Regions from separate parts of the Streptomyces sp. GQ60 genome, predicted to be linked through region 2. Evidence: riboswitches for the same ligand, from Rfam matches in the RefSeq annotation. Region 2 holds a riboswitch; the other holds the start of a gene.
What was found. A riboswitch is a leader RNA that binds a small molecule or an ion and turns the genes downstream of it on or off. The one in region 2 is predicted to bind S-adenosylmethionine.

Region 1 (9,838 bases), on a different contig from region 2:
CTCACCCTGCCGAGGATCCGGTCCGAATCCCCGGCATTCGATCTGCACCACCCCGAGATCGCGGCCCTCGACCACCTTGAGGACCACGCCGTGGCCGCCAAGGCCGTCGCTGGTGGCAAGGAGGCCGGCAAGTGAAGATCCAGGGCAGGATGTTCCTGTGGCTCGCCGTCTTCATCCTGATCATGACCGTCGTGTACGGCGTGTGGTCGAAGGAGCCGGTCGGCACCACCGCGCTCGCACTGGCCTTCGGCCTGAGCGCCATGATCGGCTACTACCTGGCCTTCACGGCCAAGCGCGTGGACGAGATGGCCCAGGACAACCTGGAAGCCGACGTAGCCGACGAGGCGGGCGAGCTGGGGTTCTTCTCCCCGCACAGCTGGCAGCCGCTCTCGCTGGCCATCGGTGGCCTCTTCGCCTTCATGGGCGTCGTCTTCGGCTGGTGGCTGATGTACTTCTCGGCGCCGCTGATCCTGGTCGGTCTGTGGGGCTGGGTGTACGAGTACTACCGCGGCGAGAACCAGAACCAGTAGCCGCACCACCCGCGCCACTGCTTCCCGCAGCGGCCACAGCGTGAGACCAGGGGCCCGGACACCTCCAATGGAGGAGTCCGGGCCCCTCGTTTGCAGTCACCCCGCGCGCCGTAATTGTCATATCTTCATAGCGTTGGCTCCATGAACCAGTCACCGCGTCTTTGGACGGTTATCGGCTGCTCCCTGCTGGTCGCGTCCCTCGGGGCCGGCGCCACCGCATGCGGGTCGGGCGACGACAACCCGCTGTCCGCCCGCCCCTACGACGCGGGCGACCAAGTCGCCCTCAACCAGTCCTCGGGCAGCCGTCCGGTCGACCCGGACCGGCCCCTGGAAGTCACCGCCAAGAGCGGCGACGGCCGGATCACCGACGTGAGCGCCGTGGACACCCACGGACGCCGCCTGGCGGGCGAGTTGTCCGCCTCGGGCGACCGCTGGCACAGCACCGTCCCGATGGCCGCGGGCGTCCGCTACACCGTCCTCGTGGGTACGGAGGACGAACGCGGCGCGCCCGGGCAGCGCACGCTCACCTTCGACACCACTCCGGCCCAGAAGGTCCTCAAGGTCGAATTCGGCCCGGACGAGGGCAAGTACGGCGTCGGACAGCCCCTCACGGCCGAACTCAACGAACCCGTGAAGGACAAGGCCGCCCGAGCCGTCATCGAGCGCGGCCTGGTCGTCGACACCCCGCCGGGCGCCGAGGGCGCCTGGCACTGGGTCGACGACAAGAAGCTCCACTACCGGCCCAAGGACTACTGGCCCGCCAACACCACCGTGTCCGTCCGGAGCAACCTCGAGGGCATCAAGATCTCCGACGACCTGCACGGAGCCGCCTCCAAGCCGCTGAAGCTGGAGATCGGCGACCGCGTCGAGGTCACCACGGACGCCTCCTCGCACTGGATGACGTTCAGGCGCAACGGAGAAGTGATCAATTCCATCCCGGTGACCACCGGCAAGCCCGGATTCTCCACCCGCAACGGCGTCAAGGTGGTCCTCGGCAAGCAGTACTACGTCCAGATGCGCGGAGACACCGTGGGCATCGGCGGCAGCGAGTACTACAACCTGCCCGTCTACTACGCGACGCGCGTCACCTGGAGCGGTGAATACGTCCACGCCGCGCCGTGGTCCGTCGGCTCCCACGGATACGCCAACGTCAGCCACGGCTGCACCGGCATGAGCACGGGCAACGCCGCCTGGTTCTACGAGAACATCACCGAAGGCGACATCGTCCGCGTCATCAACAGCATCGGCGACGACATGGACATCTTCGGCAACGGCTTCGGCGACTGGAACATGGACTGGAAGGACTGGCGCGAGGGCAGCGCCCTCCTCAAGGGCACCCAGGAGGGCCGCAGCCCGGTCGACCAGGCCCGACTGCGCCCGCAGGTGTAACCACCGGGCCAGGAGCGCCCGGAGGGGCCGCAGCCGGGGCACGGGTGCCCGTACGGACCGTACGGGCACCCGTGGGCCCGGCATGCGCCGGTGAGGGGCTGTGCGGGGCGTACAGGCCCCGCTACGCCGCCGGGGAGAGCCGCGCGCGCAGCAGACCCGCCAGGGCCTGCGCGAAGTCCACCGGATCCACCGGAAGGGTGACGGCGGAGTCCGCGCGGCTCCACGTGGCCAGCCAGGCGTCCTGCGGACGGCCCATCAGGAGCAGTACGGGCGGGCACTGGAAGATCTCGTCCTTGATCTGCCGGCACACCCCCATGCCCCCGGCCGGAACCGCCTCGCCGTCCAGCACGCACACGTCGATGCCGCCCGCGTCCAGCTCCTTCAGGACGGCCGGCAGCGTGGCGCACTCCAGGAACTCCACCGGCGGCAGGTCGGCGGCCGGCCTGCGCCCGGCCGCCAGCCGCACCTGCTCCCGGGTGCCCGCGTCGTCGCTGTAGACCAGAACCCGCGCAGTCGCCCGCATTTCGTTCCTCCACGTGTCCCGTGAATCACGTTGATGTTGCGCGGGATGCTACTCCGTCCGACCCGGTGTCAACATCGGTTCGCACAGCCTCGCCCGAGGGATGTGCGGCGGGCGTCCGTAGGGCGATCTGATGGGCCGTTCGGGCCTTGCACACGCCCCTGACACTCCGAACGGCACCCCCCGGGGTGAGGGCGGGATAAGGGACCGACATAATGTCGGTCGTGGCGACAGCAACGACAGTAGATACCGGGCACGCGCACCCGACGGTCAACAGGCCGAACCTCGTCAGCGTGGGAACCATCATCTGGTTGAGTTCCGAGCTGATGTTCTTCGCGGCCCTCTTCGCGATGTACTTCACCCTGCGATCCGTGACAGGCGCCGAGTACTGGACAGAACAGGCTTCGGCCTTGAATCTGCCCTTCTCGGCGACGAACACGACGATCCTGGTGCTTTCCTCGCTCACCTGCCAGCTCGGCGTATTCGCCGCCGAGCGCGGTGACGTGAAGAAGCTCAGGACGTGGTTCATCATCACGTTCGTCATGGGTGCGATCTTCATTGGCGGCCAGGTGTTCGAGTACACCGAGCTGGTCAAGCACGAGGGCATGAGCCTCTCGTCCGGTCCGTACGGCTCGGTCTTCTACTTGACCACCGGCTTCCACGGTCTGCACGTGACGGGCGGTCTCATCGCCTTCCTGCTGGTCCTCGGCCGGACGTACGCGGCCAAGAGGTTCACCCACGAACAGGCCACGTCGGCCATCGTCGTGTCCTACTACTGGCACTTCGTCGATGTCGTCTGGATCGGCCTCTTCGCAACGATCTACCTGATCAAGTAGCGAACACGTCGCCGGGCCCGGCCCGGCACTCCATCCAGACACACCGACGCAGAAGATCCTGACACCGGGGTAATCCGTGAAAAAGCTCTCCGCACGACGACGCCATCCGCTGGCGGCGGTCGTCGTTCTACTCTTCGCGCTGGCGGTTACCGGGGGGCTGTACTCCGCCTTCGCGCCCGCGGGCAATGCGAAGGCCGACGAAACCGTCCAGTCCCTCGCCATCGAGGAGGGCCAGAAGCTCTACGCCGTCGGCTGCGCAAGCTGCCACGGTACCGGCGGTCAGGGTTCCTCTGACGGCCCCAGCCTGGTAGGCGTCGGCTCCGCTGCCGTCGACTTCCAGGTGATGACGGGCCGCATGCCCGCCCAGCAGCCCGGCGCCCAGGTGCCGAAGAAGCCCGTCATCTACACCCAGGCGCAGACCGACCAGCTCGCCGCGTACATCGCGTCCCTCGGAGCCGGCCCGATCGTGCCGACCGAGAAGCAGTACGACCCGGCGGGTGCCGACATCGCCAAGGGTGGTGAGCTGTTCCGCAACAACTGCGCGCAGTGCCACAACTTCACGGGCGAGGGCGGCGCGCTGACGAACGGCAAGTACGCCCCCAACCTTGAGGGTGTCGAGCCGAAGCACGTCTACGAGGCCATGCTCACCGGCCCGCAGAACATGCCCTCCTTCCCCGACAGCACCCTGCCGGAGAAGCAGAAGAAGGACATCATCGCGTACCTCCAGCACGTCAACGGCGAGAAGTCGACCAACCCCGGTGGCCTCAAGCTCGGCGGCCTCGGCCCCGTGTCCGAGGGTCTCTTCGGATGGATCTTCGGACTGGGTGCGCTGATCGCTGTCGCCGTCTGGGTCGCGGCCCACACCGCTAAGGCCAAGAAGTCATGAGTAGCCAAGACATTCCCGAGAAGCACCTGCCGAGCGAGCAGGGCGACGCGCACCACGGTGCCGTGGCAGTACCGGACGACCCGTTCGCCGACCCCGGTCTGCCGGTTCACAAGCCGCGGATCCAGGACATCGACGAGCGGGCCGCGAAGCGCTCCGAGCGCACGGTGGCCTTCCTGTTCACCCTGTCGATGCTGGCCACGATCGGCTTCATCGCCTCGTTCGTGACCCTGCCCGTCGACAAGATCGTCTACATCTTCCCCATCGGGAAGGTGAGCGCTCTCAACTTCGCCCTGGGCATGACCCTCGGCACGGCCCTCTTCTGCATCGGCGCGGGCGCGGTCCACTGGGCCCGCACGCTGATGTCCGACGTGGAGGTCGCCGCCGAGCGCCACGAGATCGCGGCGCCGCCCGAGGTCAAGGCGCAGGTCATGCAGGACTTCGCGGACGGCGCGCGCGAATCGGCCATCGGCCGCCGCCCGCTCATCCGCAACACGATGTTCGGTGCGCTGGCCCTGCTGCCGCTCTCCGCCGTCGTGATCCTGCGCGACCTGGGCCCGCTGCCCGAGGACAAGCTGCGCAAGACGATCTGGGCGCGGGGCAAGATGCTCATCAACCAGAACACGATGGAGCCGCTGCGTCCCGAGGACATCGTCGTCGGGTCGCTGACCTTCGCCATGCCGGAAGGCCTGGACGAGCACGCCCACGACTTCCAGACGCAGATCGCCAAGGCTGCCCTGATGATCGTCCGCATCCAGCCGGAGAACATCAAGGACAAGAAGGAACTGGAGTGGTCCCACGACGGGATCGTGGCCTACTCCAAGATCTGCACCCACGTCGGCTGTCCGATCAGCCTGTACGAGCAGCAGTCGCACCACGTGCTCTGCCCGTGCCACCAGTCCACCTTCGACCTCTCCGACGGCGCCCGAGTCATCTTCGGCCCGGCTGGTCACGCGCTCCCGCAGTTGCGGATCGGCGTCAATGACGAAGGTTTCCTCGAGGCGCTCGGCGACTTCGAAGAGCCCGTCGGTCCTGCATTCTGGGAGCGCGGATGAGCACTGCCTCAGACACCAAAGAGCGCAAGGCCCCGGCCGGCGAGCGCGTAGCCGACTGGGCCGACGGCCGGCTGGGCATCTACAGCCTGGCCAAGGCCAACATGCGCAAGATCTTCCCGGACCACTGGTCCTTCATGCTCGGTGAGATCTGCCTCTACAGCTTCATCATCCTCATCCTCACGGGTGTGTACCTGACGCTGTTCTTCCACCCGAGCATGAACGAGGTCGTGTACCACGGCTCGTACGTGCCCATGCAGGGCGTCATGATGTCCGAGGCCTTCGCCTCGACGCTCGACATCAGCTTCGACGTCCGCGGCGGTCTGCTCATCCGGCAGATCCACCACTGGTCGGCGCTGATCTTCATCGCGGCGATGCTCGTGCACATGATGCGCGTGTTCTTCACCGGCGCGTTCCGCAAGCCGCGCGAGGTCAACTGGGTCTTCGGCTTCCTGCTGCTGGTCCTCGGCATGTTCACCGGTTTCACCGGTTACTCCCTGCCGGACGACCTGCTCTCGGGCACCGGTGTCCGCTTCATGCAGGGCGCGCTGCTGTCCGTGCCGGTCGTCGGCACCTACCTGTCGATGTTCCTCTTCGGCGGGGAGTTCCCCGGCGGCGAATTCGTGGCCCGGTTCTACTCGGTCCACATCCTGCTGCTGCCCGGCATCATGATGGGCCTGCTGGTGGCCCACCTGATCCTGGTCTTCTACCACAAGCACACGCAGTTCGCGGGCCCCGGCAAGACGGAGAAGAACGTCGTCGGCATGCCGCTGCTCCCGGTCTACATGGCCAAGGCCGGAGGCTTCTTCTTCCTGGTCTTCGGCGTCATCGCGGCCGTCTCGGCGATCGCCTCGATCAACCCGATCTGGGCGCTCGGCCCGTACCGCCCGGACCACGTGTCCACCGGTGCGCAGCCCGACTGGTACATGGGCTTCTCCGAGGGCCTGATCCGTGCCATGCCGGGCTGGGAGATCAACCTGTGGGGCCACACCCTCGTCCTGGGCGTGTTCATCCCGCTGGTGATCTTCCCGCTGGTCCTGGTCGTGATCGCGGTCTACCCGTTCATCGAGTCCTGGATCACCGGGGACAAGCGCGAGCACCACATCCTGGACCGCCCGCGCAACGTCCCGACCCGTACGGCCTTCGGTGTGGCATGGCTGACGTGGTACGTCATCCTGCTGATCGCCGGTGGAAACGACATGTTCGCGCAGTACTTCCACCTGTCGATCAACGCGATCACCTGGTTCGCCCGCATCGGCTTCTTCGTCGGTCCGGTCATCGCCTTCGTCATCACCAAGCGGATCTGCCTCGGCCTCCAGCGCCGGGACCGGGACAAGGTGCTGCACGGTCGCGAGACCGGCATCATCAAGCGCCTGCCGCACGGTGAGTTCGTCGAGGTCCACGAGCCGCTCCCGCAGGGCAAGCTGCACACGCTCACCTCGTACGAGCAGTACGAGCCCGCCGAGATCGGCCCCACGGTCGACGAGAACGGTGTCGAGCGCAAGGTGAAGCCGCTGGAGAAGCTCCGCGTCAAGCTCAGCAAGGGCTACTACGGGGAGAACAACCAGATCCCGAAGCCCACGGTGGAGGAGTACAAGGAGATCCAGAACGGCCACGGCCACCACTGATCTCCCGCACCACGGCTTCACGCTTCACAGCTTCACGATTCACGCAGTACGCACCACGCATGACGCATGACTGCTTGAGGGACTGATTTCGGTCAGTCCTGGTGTCGCCACGACGAGAGCCCCGTCCAGTGTCTGGACGGGGCTCTTTGCCGTCCCCGGCGCTGGATAGGCTGAAGCCCTTCCCATTCGACGTGGAATCCCCCACGAGCAGCAGGAGCGGACCATGAACCTGGTGACCCCGGCAGGCGGCGACAGCGTGGCGGCCCGCGGTTGGCCGGGCGTTCTGGACGCCCTGCTGTCCGGCCGGGACCTCGGCGCCGACGACACGGCCTGGGCCATGGACCGGATCATGCGCGGGGAGGCCACCGACGCCCAGATCGCCGGGTTCGCCGTCGCGCTGCGGGCCAAGGGGGAGACCGTGGCCGAGATCAACGGCCTGGTCCGCGCCATGTACGAACACGCCAACCTGATCGAGGTGCCGGGCCGGACGGTGGACATCGTCGGCACCGGCGGCGACGGGGCCAAGACGGTCAACATCTCCACGATGTCGGCCATCGTGGTGGCCGGTACGGGTGCCAAGGTCGTCAAGCACGGCAACCGGGCCGCGTCCTCCGCGAGCGGCTCCTCGGACGTGCTGGAGAAGCTGGGCGTCAACCTCGACCTCACCCCCGCACGGGTCGTGGAGGTGGCCGAGGAAGCCGGGATCACCTTCTGCTTCGCGGTCAAGTTCCACCCCGCGCTGCGGCACGTGGCCGCGGCCCGCCGGGAGCTCGGCATCCGGACCACCTTCAACTTCCTCGGCCCGCTCACCAACCCGGCGCGGGTCCGGGCGCAGGCCACCGGCGTGGCCGACGCGCGGGTGGCCCCGATCGTCGCGGGGGTCCTGGCGGAGCGGGGCTCCTCGGCACTGGTATTCCGCGGTGACGACGGGCTCGACGAGCTCACCACCACGGCGACCTCCCGGGTCTGGTGGGTCCGCGACGGCGAGGTCAGGGAGCAGGGCTTCGACCCGCGCGACATCGGCATCCCGCTGGTGGACGTCTCCGCGCTGGCCGGCGCGGACGCCTCGTTCAACGCGGACGTGGCCCGCCGGCTGCTGGCCGGCGAGACCGGTCCGGTCCGCGACGCGGTGCTCCTGAACTCGGCGGCGGCCCTGGTCGCGTTGGACCCGGGCCCGGGCACCCTGGAGGAGCAGCTCGCAGCCGGTGTCGTACGGGCGGCGGAGTCGGTGGACTCGGGATCGGCTCGCGAGGCGCTGGCACGCTGGGTGGCGGCGAGCAACGCGTAGCCGTCCCCGTCCCCCCGTCCCCCCGTCCCCGTCCCCCCGTCCCCGTCCCCGTCCCCGTCCCCGTTTTCGACGGGATCCGGCCAAGATCCAGCCCTGACCCCGGTCCGCCATGTGGACCGGGGTCTTGCGTTCGGAAGATCGTGTGGCAGGATTCTCCTCAGGTCACGAGTGACAGCGTTTAGGCCCCGGCTTGCTGTCCGGCAACCCTCCTTCCGTGGCGGGGTGCCCCGGGTGATGACCAGGTCGTAGGCAGTGAGGTCTACGGCAAGCGCGGATCCCTCACACTCTCATCGGGGTGCTGGGCCAGGGGTCCTGGTCTCTCGAGGAGCGTTTCCGTGAGCAAGCGAATGCGATAGGGCGAGTCCGCCCCTTCTTCTCCCCTCGGAACAGGGTCACTTCCGCGTACCCGCAGGACACCTGCGGCAGCACATCCGTGTGCGGCGGCCGATCCGCGTTCCGGGGCACTCCCGTACCCCGAACGGCCGCAGCGCCGTATCCGCGTACGGGCACACCGAAGCCATTCAGACCTGCCTGCCGGGAGATACCGCCATGTCCGCAACCCTGAACGCCACCGCCACCGCGACCACCGCTGCCGCCGTCGACCCCGCCTGTGCCGAGCCGCTGGCGGTCCTCGGCCGCGAGGTCACCGTGCCGCTCGTCACCGGCGGCGAGGTCACCTACGCCGCCCTCGACTACGCGGCCAGCGCCCCCGCGCTGCAGCGGGTCTGGGACGACGTGGCCGCGTACGCCCCGTACTACGGCAGCGTCCACCGCGGCGCCGGGTACCTCTCGCAGCTCTCCACCGACCTTTTCGAGCAGAGCCGCGTCACGGTCGCCGAGTTCCTCGACTGCCGCCCATCCGACCAGGTGGTCTTCACCCGGTCCACCACCGACTCCCTCAACCTGCTCGCCGCCGTGCTCCCGGCCGACTGCCAGGTCTTCGTCTTCGAGACCGAGCACCACGCCTCGCTGCTCCCGTGGACGAACGCGCAGGTCACCTACCTCAACGCCCCCCGCACCCCGGACGAGGCCGTCGCCACCCTGGAGCGCGCCCTCGCCGACCGCACCGCAGCGATCGAAGAGGGCTACGGCCCGGCGCTGGTCTGCGTCACCGGAGCCTCCAACGTCACCGGCGAGCTGTGGCCCGTCAAGGAACTCGCCGCCGCCGCGCACGCCCACGGCGCCCGCATCGTCCTGGACGCCGCCCAGCTGGCCCCGCACCACCCCGTCTCGGTCCAGGACCTCGACGTGGACTGGGTCGCCTTCTCCGGTCACAAGCTCTACGCCCCCTTCGGCTCGGGCGTGCTCGCCGGCCGCGCGGACTGGCTGCAGGAGGCGGACCCGTACCTCGCCGGCGGCGGCGCCTCCCGCAAGGTGACGCGACGCGTCAGCGGGGAGGATGCCGGCGGCGTGGACGTCGAGTGGCACACCAGTGCCGCCCGCCACGAGGCCGGCTCCCCGAACGTCATCGGCGTCTACTCCATCGCCTCCGCCTGCAAGGCGCTGAACGAGGCCGGCTTCGAGAACCTCGTCGCCCGCGAGCAGCGCCTCGTCGCCAAGGTCCGCGAAGGCCTCGCCGAGGTCCCCGCCGTCCGCGTCCTGTCCCTCTTCGGCGACGAGGCCCCGCGGGTCGGCGTCATCTCCTTCGTGGTGGACGGCTGGAACAGCTCGCACTTCGCGGCCGCGCTCTCCGCCGAGTACGGCATCGGCGT
Region 2 (9,838 bases):
CCACCGTCGACCGCGATGAAGCCGTAGCCCTTCTCCGCGTTGAACCACTTGACGGTGCCCTGAGCCATGCCTAACTCCCCTATTACTGGCCCTTGCGCGGGACCGCACTTCGCGATCCCGGGTCAGAACTTGCGCCGGAACGCCTCGACCGGGGCTGAATGTATCCGCACCGCTGCTGTCTGCAACAGGTCATTCCGACGAGAATTCTGGACACGGCAAAAGATTGAAATAGGGTGAAAACCCAGAATATTCCAGGGCAACTCGGGCCGGACAAACTTCGCCAAGGACCCATAGCGCACTTGCATGTTGACTCAATGTCAACCCTGCCGCGGCCCGCTCATATGCGGCGGGCAAGAACAGCGGAGGGGACTTCCCCAACTCTACCGCGCCCAACCCAGCAGAATTGCCCCCTCCGTTTGGTAACGGAGGGGGCAATTCAGTTTCTACGAGGTCCTACGGGCCCTACGGGGTACCGCGAAGGCTCAGCAGCCGCCCGCGACGGCGGGGATGATCGAGATGCCGGCGCCGTCCGGAGTGGACGTCTGCAGCCCGCCCTCGAAGCGCACGTCGTCGTCGTTGACGTAGACGTTGACGAAGCGGCGCAGCTTGCCCTGGTCGTCCAGGACGCGCGCGGCGATGCCGGGGTGGCTCGCCTCCAGGGACTGGATGACCTCTTCGAGGGTCGCGCCCTCGGCGGGGACCTCGGCCTGGCCGCCGGTGTAGGTGCGCAGGATGGTGGGGATGCGGACGTTGACGCTCATGGCGCTACTGCCTTTCCGGTGTGCAGGGAGAAGAGGATCAGGCCAGGTTGGCGGCGCGGAACGCGTCCAGGCTGGGGCGGATGGTGGCGGTCTGGCCGCTGTCGGCGGCCACCGCCTCCAGGGTCTTGAGGCCGTCACCGGTGTTGAGGATCACGGTGGTCAGCGCGGGGTCGAGGTGCCCGTTCTCGATGAGCTTCTTCGTCACGCCGACGGTCACGCCGCCCGCGGTCTCGGCGAAGATGCCCTCGGTCTGGGCGAGGATCTTGATGGCCTCGACGACCTGCTCGTCGTTGACGTCCTCGACGTAGCCGCCGGTGCGGCGCGCGATGTCCAGGACGTACGGGCCGTCCGCCGGGTTGCCGATGGCCAGCGACTTGGCGATGGTGTTCGGCTTCTGCGGGCGGACCACCTCGTGACCGGCCTTGAAGGCGGTCGAGACGGGCGAGCAGCCTTCGGCCTGGGCACCGAAGATCTTGTACGGCTTGTCCTCGACGAGGCCGAGCTTGACGAGCTCCTGGAGGCCCTTGTCGATCTTCGTGAGCTGCGAGCCGGACGCGATCGGGATGACGATCTGGTCGGGCAGCTGCCAGCCGAGCTGCTCGCAGATCTCGTACGCCAGGGTCTTGGAGCCCTCGCCGTAGTACGGGCGCAGGTTGACGTTGACGAAGCCCCAGCCCTCGCCCAGCGGGTCGCCGATGAGCTCGGAGCAGAAGCGGTTGACGTCGTCGTAGTTGCCCTCGATGCCGACCAGGTCGCCACCGTAGACACCGGCCATGACGACCTTGCCCTGCTCCAGGTCGTGCGGGATGAACACGCAGGAGCGGAAGCCGGCGCGGGCGGCCGCGGCGCCGACGGCGCCGGCCAGGTTGCCGGTGGAGGAGCAGGAGAGGGTGGTGAAGCCGAAGGCGCGGGCGGCCTCGACGGCGATGGCCACGACGCGGTCCTTGAAGGAGTGCGTCGGGTTGCCGGAGTCGTCCTTGACGTACAGCTTGCCGGTGACGCCGAGCTCCTTGGCCAGGTTGGCCGCGTCCACGAGCTTGGTGAAGCCCGGGTTCAGGCTCGGCTTGGAGGCCACGTCCGCCGGGACGGGCAGCAGAGGCGCGTAGCGCCAGATGTTGTTCGGGCCGGCCTCGATGGCGGCGCGCAGGGCTTCCGGGTCGCCCAGCGGCAGGTCGTAGGCGACTTCGAGCGGTCCGAAGCACTCGGCGCAGGCGAAGATCGGGCCGAGCGGGAAGCGGGTACCGCACTCACGACAGGAAAGGCCGGTGGCGGGACCGAGATCGACAGACGTGCCGGCGGTGCCGGTTTCGACGCCGGCGTTTTCAACGGTTTCGGCAGAGGTTGCGACAGACTGTGCAGCCATGATGGCGAGGCCCTTTCTCCTCATCTTCCCCATGGCGCACTTCGCCATGAGACGGAATTGGCACCTTCCCTAGCCGGGGACCTCGCTGGCGGCGCTGGAATGCGCGATCGCGAGAACCGACTGGAGGGTTGCCGGGGCTTCAACGGGCCGTGTCCCTCTGCCCCTCTGGATGAGCGGTATGGCACCGGGACACGCGCTCTGTGGCGCGCCGGTGCGTTTGTGCGCGGCGGCCCCCCGGCATGCGGCGGACCTTCGCGTTGTTCAAGACTGTAACCGAAGGCCCGGGTGGTTGAGACAGCCGTCCGAACCGCGAGATGGATCACATTTCGGTCCAAACCACTGAAGAACCAGGGAGTCCTGAAGGTGCTGGAAGAGGTGGAGCGCTGGCTGGCAGACCGCTCCTGGTCAGCCGCCGACCGACCGCTCGACCGGCTGCTCTCGGCCAAGCGGGCAGCGGGCACCACGGTGAGCGTGGTGCTGCCGGCGCTGAACGAGGAGGCGACGGTCGGCGAGATCGTCGAGGTGATCCGGCGCGATCTGATCGAGGGCCTGCCGGTACCCCTGGTGGACGAGCTCGTCGTGATCGACTCGGGCTCCACGGACCGCACCGCGGAGGTCGCGGCCAAGGCCGGGGCCCGGGTGGTGCACCGCGACGAGGTCCTGCCGCGGATCCCGGCGCTGGCCGGCAAGGGCGAGGTGCTGTGGCGCTCGCTGCTCGTCACCAGCGGTGACGTCGTCTGCTTCGTGGACGCCGATCTGCGCGACTTCTCGTCCGCCTTCGTCTCCGGGATCGTCGGACCGCTGCTGACCGATCCGGACGTGCGGTTCGTCAAGGCGATGTACGACCGCCCGCTCGGCCAGGAGTTCGCCGACCCGGCCGCCCCGGCCTCCACCAGGGCCCACGGCCAGGGCGGCCGGGTCACGGAGCTGGTGGCCCGCCCCCTGCTCAACCTCCACTGGCCGCAGCTGGCCGGCTTCGTCCAGCCGCTGGGCGGCGAGTACGCCGTGCGCCGCGAGCTGCTGGAGCGGCTGCCGTTCCCCGTGGGCTACGGGGTCGAGCTGGGCCTTCTGGTGGACGCGCTCCACACGGCCGGGCTGGACGCGCTGGCCCAGGTGGACGTGGGCGTACGGCTGCACCGGCACCAGGACGGCCAGGCGCTGGGCCGGATGGCCGCGGCGATCTACCGCACGGCACTGGCGCGGCTCGCCCGCGGGCACCTCGTACGCCCCGAGCTGACGCAGTTCGAGCGCGGCCCGGAGGGGTTCGTACCGCACACCTACGCCGTGGACACCGAGGAGCGGCCGCCGATGCGGGACATCGAGGAGTACGCGCGCCGTCGCGTGGCGTAACGACCACGTCGGTGACGGGCTGCCCGCAGGCACCGCCCGCCGAGGGCACCTCCAGCACCGGCCCGGCCGCCACGCTCACGGCACTCGGCGGTGTGGTCTTCCTCTCGGTCCGGCGCACACGCAGGCGCCGACGTTTGACCGGAGGCGAGGCGGGCTAGGTTCGCCGCATGGCTTCCCAGGTGCTCGTCGCCGCGAATCGCGGCCCCCTCTCGTACGACCTCGCCGCGGACGGCACGCTCAGTGCCCGGCGCGGCGGTGGCGGCCTCGTCTCCGGCCTCTCCGCCGCCCTCGCGGAGCAGCCCGGGGCGCTGTGGATCTGCGCGGCGCTGTCGGACGCGGACCGGGAGGCGGTGCGGCGGGGGGGCGCCGAGCCGGGCGTACGGATGCTGCCGATCGACCCGGCGGTCTACGACGGCGCGTACAACGGCATCGCGAACTCGGTGCTGTGGTTCCTCCACCACCACCTGTACGAGATCCCGCGCGAACCGGTCTTCGACGCGGAGTTCCGGCGCCGGTGGCAGTCGTACGTCACGTACAACGAGGCCTTCGCGGCGGCGCTGGCGGAGGAGGCGGCCGAGGGCGCGGCGGTCCTGATCCAGGACTACCACCTGGCGCTGGCCCCCGGGATGCTCCGGGAGCTGCGCCCCGACCTGCGGATCGGGCACTTCACGCACACGCCGTGGGCCTCGCGGGAGTTCCTGGAGATGCTTCCGGAGGACATCCGGAGCCAGTTGGTGTGGGGGCTGCTCGGGGCGGACCGGCTGGGCTTCCACACCTGGGGGTGGGCGGCCAACTTCCTGGCCGGCGCGACCAGGGACGACGCCCACGGTGTCGCGGACGCGTCCGTCCCGGCCGGGACCCCCGAGCGCGGGGTGCGCCACCGCAGGACGGCCGCGGACGGGCACGGGTACGGGGAGGTCCGCTTCACCGACGTCACCGCGTACCCCCTCGGCGTGGACGGGGACGAGCTGCGCGTGCTCGCGCACCGGCCGGAGGTGGACGACAAGCTGGCGGCGCTGCGGGCGGAGGTCGGCGGGCTGAAGACGATCGTCCGGGTGGACCGCACGGAGCTGTCGAAGAACATCCTGCGGGGGCTGCTGGCGTACCGGGAGCTGCTGGTCACGCACCCCGAGTGGCGGGAACGGGTGGTCCACCTGGCCTCCGCGTACCCGTCCCGGCAGGACCTGGCCGTCTACCGGGAGTACACCGAGTCGGTGCGGGAACTGGCGGCTTCGATCAACACGGAGTTCGGCACGGCGGACTGGCAGCCGGTCCTGGTCTCCGTCGAGGACGACTTCGCGCGGTCGCTGGCGGCGTACCGGCTGGCGGACGTGGCGCTGGTCAATCCGGTGCGCGACGGCATGAACCTCGTCGCGAAGGAGATCCCGGTGGTGTCGGAGGCGGGGTGCGTGCTGGTGCTGTCCACCGGGGCGGGGGCGCACGAGGAGCTGGGCGCGGACGCGCTGACGGTGAACCCGTACGACGTGACGGCCACGGCGGAGGCCCTGCACGCCGCCCTCGCCATGCCGGCGGCGGAGCGGGCGGACCGCACGAAGCGGCTGGCCGCGGCGGCGACGGCCCTCCCGCCCGCCCAGTGGCTCACGGCCCAGCTGGACGCCCTCCGCGCCTGATCCTCCCGGCCCCTGGGCTCTGCCCAGACCCGGCGTGTGAGGCGCGGGTCTGGGCGGAGCCCGGGGAACCGGGGGAAGGGCGGGGAGGGGACAGCCCCGCAGGGCAGCGAGCCCGCACCAGCCCAGCGGGCATCGCGCCGTCACGCGGCGGCGGCAGCACCCCCACTCGACGCGTCAGGAGCGGGCCCGCACCGCCACGGCCAGGCCCGCCAGGAAGGCGACGACCTCCGACGGTCCGGACAGCGTCAGGTCCGCGCGAGCGGCGAGTTCCGGGACCTCCACCGAGCCGCTGCACAGCAACAGCCCGGGCATGCCCCCGGCCCGCAGCTTCTCGACCGCCGAGTACGCCGCCAGGTCCCCCAGGTCGTCCCCGGCGTAGAGCACGGCCTCCGCTCCCACCTCCGCGAGGTACTCCGTGAGCGCGACGCCCTTGTCCATCCCGGGCGGCCGCAGTTCCAGTACGGCCCGCCCCGGTTCGACCATCAGGCCGTGCCGGGCCGCCAGCCCGGCCAGGGGCTCGCGCAGGGCCGCGAAGGCCGCCTCCGGGTCCTCCGCGCGGCGGGTGTGGACGGCCAGCGCCTGGCCCTTCTCCTCGATCCAGGTCCCGCGCCACGCGCCGATCGATTCCAGGAACCCGGGCAGCTCCGCCCGGACCGCCGCCACTCCCGGATGCTCGGCCGGAGCGTGCACGATGCCGCTCACGGCGTCCCAGCGCTCGGCCCCGTAGTGCCCGAGCACCACCAGGTGTTCCAGTCCCGGGACCCCGGCGAAGCCCCCGTAGCGGACGGCGACCCCGGCCGGGCGGCCGGTGACGACCGCGACGGAGCCGACCTCGGGGGCGAGGGCGGCGAGCGCGGCGACGGCTCCGGGGTGGGCGCGCGCCTGGTCGGGGTCGGGGACGATGTCGGCGAGGGTGCCGTCGAAGTCGAGGGCGACGACGGAGCTGCGCGGTGCACGGAGGAGGGCTTCGAGGCCCTCGCGTCCGGCGGTGGTCACGGGCATCGGCAGATCGTGCGGATGGCTCCCCATACGCTCGACCCTAACGGCCCCGCCGGGCCACGGCTATGGCGCGGGCCACGCCTGCGGCCGCGGCTTCGGCCACGCCTCCGGCCGTGACCCGTCCCGGCCCGGACAGCGCGGCCGCGCCACCGCTACCGCCGCGCCCGCTGGGCCTCGCGGATGCGCCGCAGCCGGTTGACCGTGCCCGGCGCGTGCCGCAGTGCCCGCGGGTCGTCCATCAGCGCGTTGAGCAGCTGGTAGTACCGGACCGGGGGCATCCCCAGTCCTTCCCTTATCGCCCGCTCCTTGGCGCCCGGCCCGGGCCAGGTGCGGCCTTCGTAGGCCAGTACGGCCGCTTCGTCGGGGCTCAGCCCGGCCGGCGGCCTCTCGTCCGCGTCCGTCATACGGCCAGATTAACTCCGCCCTACGACAGCGCCCGCCCCGCGCCGATCGGCACTGATCAGTGCCGATCAGCGCCGATCAGCGCGGCTCCGCCTTGCGCGCCATCTCCGCGAGGTCCCCGAGGGTCTTCTCGGGCTGTCCGCCCGGCTGCACGGCCTTGCCGATGTTCTTCTTGACGTCCTCGCTCACGGCCGCCCAGGACTTCTTGCCCACCGGGTAGAGCCGCGCGTTGGGCAGCGCGCGCAGGAACGTCTTCAGCTCCGCCGAGGAGGACCCCGTAGAGGCCTCCATCGCCCGGGAGCCGCTGGTGGTCACCGGGAGCAGGTCGTACTTCTCGGTGAAGGCCGTCACGTTGTTCGCCTCGTACAGGAAGTCCAGGAACTTCCCGGACTGCGTCTGGTGGCCGGTCTTGAAGGCCATCACCCAGTCGGCGACGCCCATCGTCGGGTGCGGCACCCCGTCGGCGGTCGGCATGGGGGTCATGCCGTACTTCACGCCCTTCGCGGCGGCCTGCTTGAGCAGGGTCGGGTGCCCGTTGAGCATGCCGACCTCGCCGCGCGAGAAGGAGTCGAAGGCGGCCTGGCGGTCCAGCTTGGCCGGTTCGACGGGGCCGGTCAGGCCCGCGCCGACGAGCTTGTCGCGCAGGAACTCCAGGGTGTCGACGTTGGCCGGGGTGTCGATCGCGTACTGCTCTTCGTTGTCGGCGTAGCCTCCGCCGCCCGAGAGCAGCCACTGCATCGTCTCGGCCTGCGCCTCCTCGCGGCCCAGGGGCAGCGCGAAGGGCGTCGGGACTCCGGCCGCCTTGAGCTTCTTGGCGGCGGCCTCCAGCTCGGCCCAGCTCTTGGGCTGCCAGGGGGTCTTGCCGTCCTTGGGAATGACTCCGGCGTCGGCGAACAGCTTCTCGTTGTAGAACATGAGCCGGGTGCTGGCCACGAAGGGCAGGCCGTACTGGACGCGCCTGACCTTGCCCGCGTCGGCGAGCGGGGCGAGGAAGTCGGCCTCGGTGTTCACGGAGAGCAGTTCGTCGGCGGAGTACAGCTTGCCCTCGGCCGCGTAGTCGGCGTAGGCGCCGATCTGGGCGATGTCGGGGGCCTCGCCGGCCTTGACCATCTCGGCGACCCTGGCGTCCACCTCCGACCAGGAGTAGACGTCGACCTGGACCTTGATGCCGGGGTGGCCCTTCTCGAAGGACGCCGCGAGGTCCTTCCAGTAGGGCTTCGAGGAGTTTTCCGGTTTGTCCCCGTAGTCGGCCGCCACGACCTTCAGGGTGACCTCGTTGTCCCCGGTGAGGCCCGACACGGCGCCGCAGCCGGTCAGCGTCACCGCGGTCAGGCACAGTGCGAGGCCGGAGGCGGCCAGGTTCGGCCTTCTGGCCTGGACAGTTCGGGCCTTCACAGTTCTCGTTCCACCCCAGGTTGTTCCGTACGATTCGCGTAAAGGTCTACACCACTTTCGAGCCTGGTCAACATCCGGGCCCAAACGTGCACACGGCCTGCACGCGCACACCCGTGCGGAGCCGCGCACGGACCCGCGCACCGGCCCTTCCGCCGACGAAGGGCCCGAATTTGTATGGCCACTCAACAATCCCTCTCAGTGGACTAGACCTTTGCCCTCCGATCACGCGAGACTGTCACCCGTGAAACCCGTGAAACACGTCATCGCCCTCGATGTGGGCGGCACTGGGATGAAGGCCGCCCTCGTCGCCGCCGACGGCACCCTGCTCCACGAGGCGCGCCGCGCCACCGGCCGCGAGCGGGGCGCCGAAGCCGTCGTCGAGACGATCCAGGACTTCGCCGCCGAGCTCCTCGACCTCGGCCGGGAACGCTTCGCCACCACCGCCTCCGCGGCCGGCGTGGCCGTCCCCGGCATCGTCGACGCCGAGAACGGGATCGCCGTCTACGCGGCGAACCTGGGCTGGCGCGACGTCCCCATGCGCGAACTGCTCGGCAGACGCCTCGGCGGGATCCCGGTCGCCCTCGGCCACGACGTCCGCACGGGCGGACTCGCCGAAGGCCGCATCGGCGCGGGCCGCGGCGCCGACCGCTTCCTGTTCGTCCCCCTCGGCACCGGCATCGCCGGAGCCATCGGCATCGCCGGCCGCATCGAGGCCGGCGCGCACGGGTACGCGGGCGAGATCGGCCACATCGTGGTCCGCCCCGGCGGACCCGCCTGCGGCTGCGGCCAGCACGGCTGCCTGGAGACCCTCGCCTCCGCCTCCGCCGTCAGCCGCGCCTGGGCGGCCGCCTCCGGCGACCCCGAGGCGGACGCCGCGGACTGCGCCAAGGCCGTCGAATCCGGCGACGAGCGCGCCCTGGAGGTCTGGCTCGCCGCCATCGGCGCCCTCGCCGACGGGCTGGTCACCGCGATCACCCTGCTGGACCCGCGCACGCTGATCATCGGTGGCGGACTGGCCGAGGCCGGGGAAACCTTGTTCACACCACTACGGACGGCCGTGGAGGAACGCGTGACGTTCCAGCGGCTGCCCCACATCGTTCCGGCGGCCCTAGGGGACACCGCCGGATGCCTGGGTGCAGGGCTGCTCGCCTGGGATCTACTCGCCACGGAGGTACCTGCCTGATGTCCGGAAGCGCACATGTGGGCCGCAGCACCGTTCTCTCCGGCGCCGACGTGGTGCTGCCCACGGGCATCGTCAAGGGCGGGCGCCTCATCGTCGACGGCGAGCGCATCGCAGGCAGCGCCGAGGAGAACGCGGCCGTCGTCGACCTCTCCGGGTGCCTGATCGTCCCCGGCTTCGTCGACATGCACAACCACGGCGGCGGCGGCGCCTCCTTCACCTCCGGCACCGCCGAGGAGGTGCTCCAGGGCGTACGGACCCACCGCGAGCACGGCACCACCACCCTGGTCGCCTCCACCGTCACCGGGGACCTGGACGAGCTCGCCCGCCGCGCCGGGCTGCTCGCCGAGCTGACCCAGCAGGGCGACATCGCGGGCATCCACTTCGAGGGCCCGTTCATCAACCCCTGCCGCAAGGGCGCGCACAAGGAAGACCTCCTGCGCGACCCCGACCCGGCCGAGGTCCGCAAGCTGATCGACGCCTCGCACGGCGCCGCCCGCATGTTCACCCTCGCCACCGAGCTCCCCGGCGGCCTGGACTCCGTACGGCTGCTCGCCGAGCACGGGGTCATCGCCGCGATCGGCCACACCGACTCCACGTACGAGCAGACGCTCGAAGCCATCGACGCCGGCGCCACCGTGGCCACCCACCTCTACAACGCGATGCCGGGCCTGGAGCACCGCGCGCCCGGCCCCATCGCGGCCCTGCTGGAGGACGAGCGGGTCACCGTCGAGCTGATCAACGACGGCACCCACCT

Region 1: linked by a shared signal. The riboswitch ahead of AC6CKD_RS10520 (aminotransferase class V-fold PLP-dependent enzyme) and the one ahead of thrC (threonine synthase) in region 2 are both predicted to bind S-adenosylmethionine.

The regions. Positions count from the first base shown of each region.
Region 1 is NZ_JCAXEG010000003.1:409,737-419,574, reverse strand. Features, by position in the region: gene ctaD (aa3-type cytochrome oxidase subunit I) at 1-135, shown strand, start outside; gene AC6CKD_RS10560 (cytochrome c oxidase subunit 4) at 132-530, shown strand; gene AC6CKD_RS10555 (L,D-transpeptidase) at 672-1,919, shown strand; gene AC6CKD_RS10550 (DNA-binding transcriptional response regulator) at 2,041-2,442, opposite strand; gene ctaE (aa3-type cytochrome oxidase subunit III) at 2,655-3,275, shown strand; gene qcrC (cytochrome bc1 complex diheme cytochrome c subunit) at 3,352-4,161, shown strand; gene qcrA (cytochrome bc1 complex Rieske iron-sulfur subunit) at 4,158-5,213, shown strand; gene qcrB (cytochrome bc1 complex cytochrome b subunit) at 5,210-6,838, shown strand; gene trpD (anthranilate phosphoribosyltransferase) at 7,062-8,126, shown strand; SAM riboswitch class IV at 8,287-8,403, shown strand; gene AC6CKD_RS10520 (aminotransferase class V-fold PLP-dependent enzyme) at 8,676-9,838, shown strand, end outside.
Region 2 is NZ_JCAXEG010000010.1:178,986-188,823, forward strand. Features, by position in the region: gene AC6CKD_RS24665 (cold-shock protein) at 1-68, opposite strand, end outside; gene AC6CKD_RS24670 (MoaD/ThiS family protein) at 483-761, opposite strand; gene thrC (threonine synthase) at 799-2,148, opposite strand; SAM riboswitch class I at 2,142-2,300, opposite strand; gene AC6CKD_RS24680 (glucosyl-3-phosphoglycerate synthase) at 2,488-3,474, shown strand; gene AC6CKD_RS24685 (alpha,alpha-trehalose-phosphate synthase (UDP-forming)) at 3,642-5,105, shown strand; gene otsB (trehalose-phosphatase) at 5,280-6,134, opposite strand; gene AC6CKD_RS24695 (DUF3263 domain-containing protein) at 6,257-6,508, opposite strand; gene AC6CKD_RS24700 (extracellular solute-binding protein) at 6,585-7,901, opposite strand; gene AC6CKD_RS24705 (ROK family protein) at 8,152-9,084, shown strand; gene nagA (N-acetylglucosamine-6-phosphate deacetylase) at 9,084-9,838, shown strand, end outside.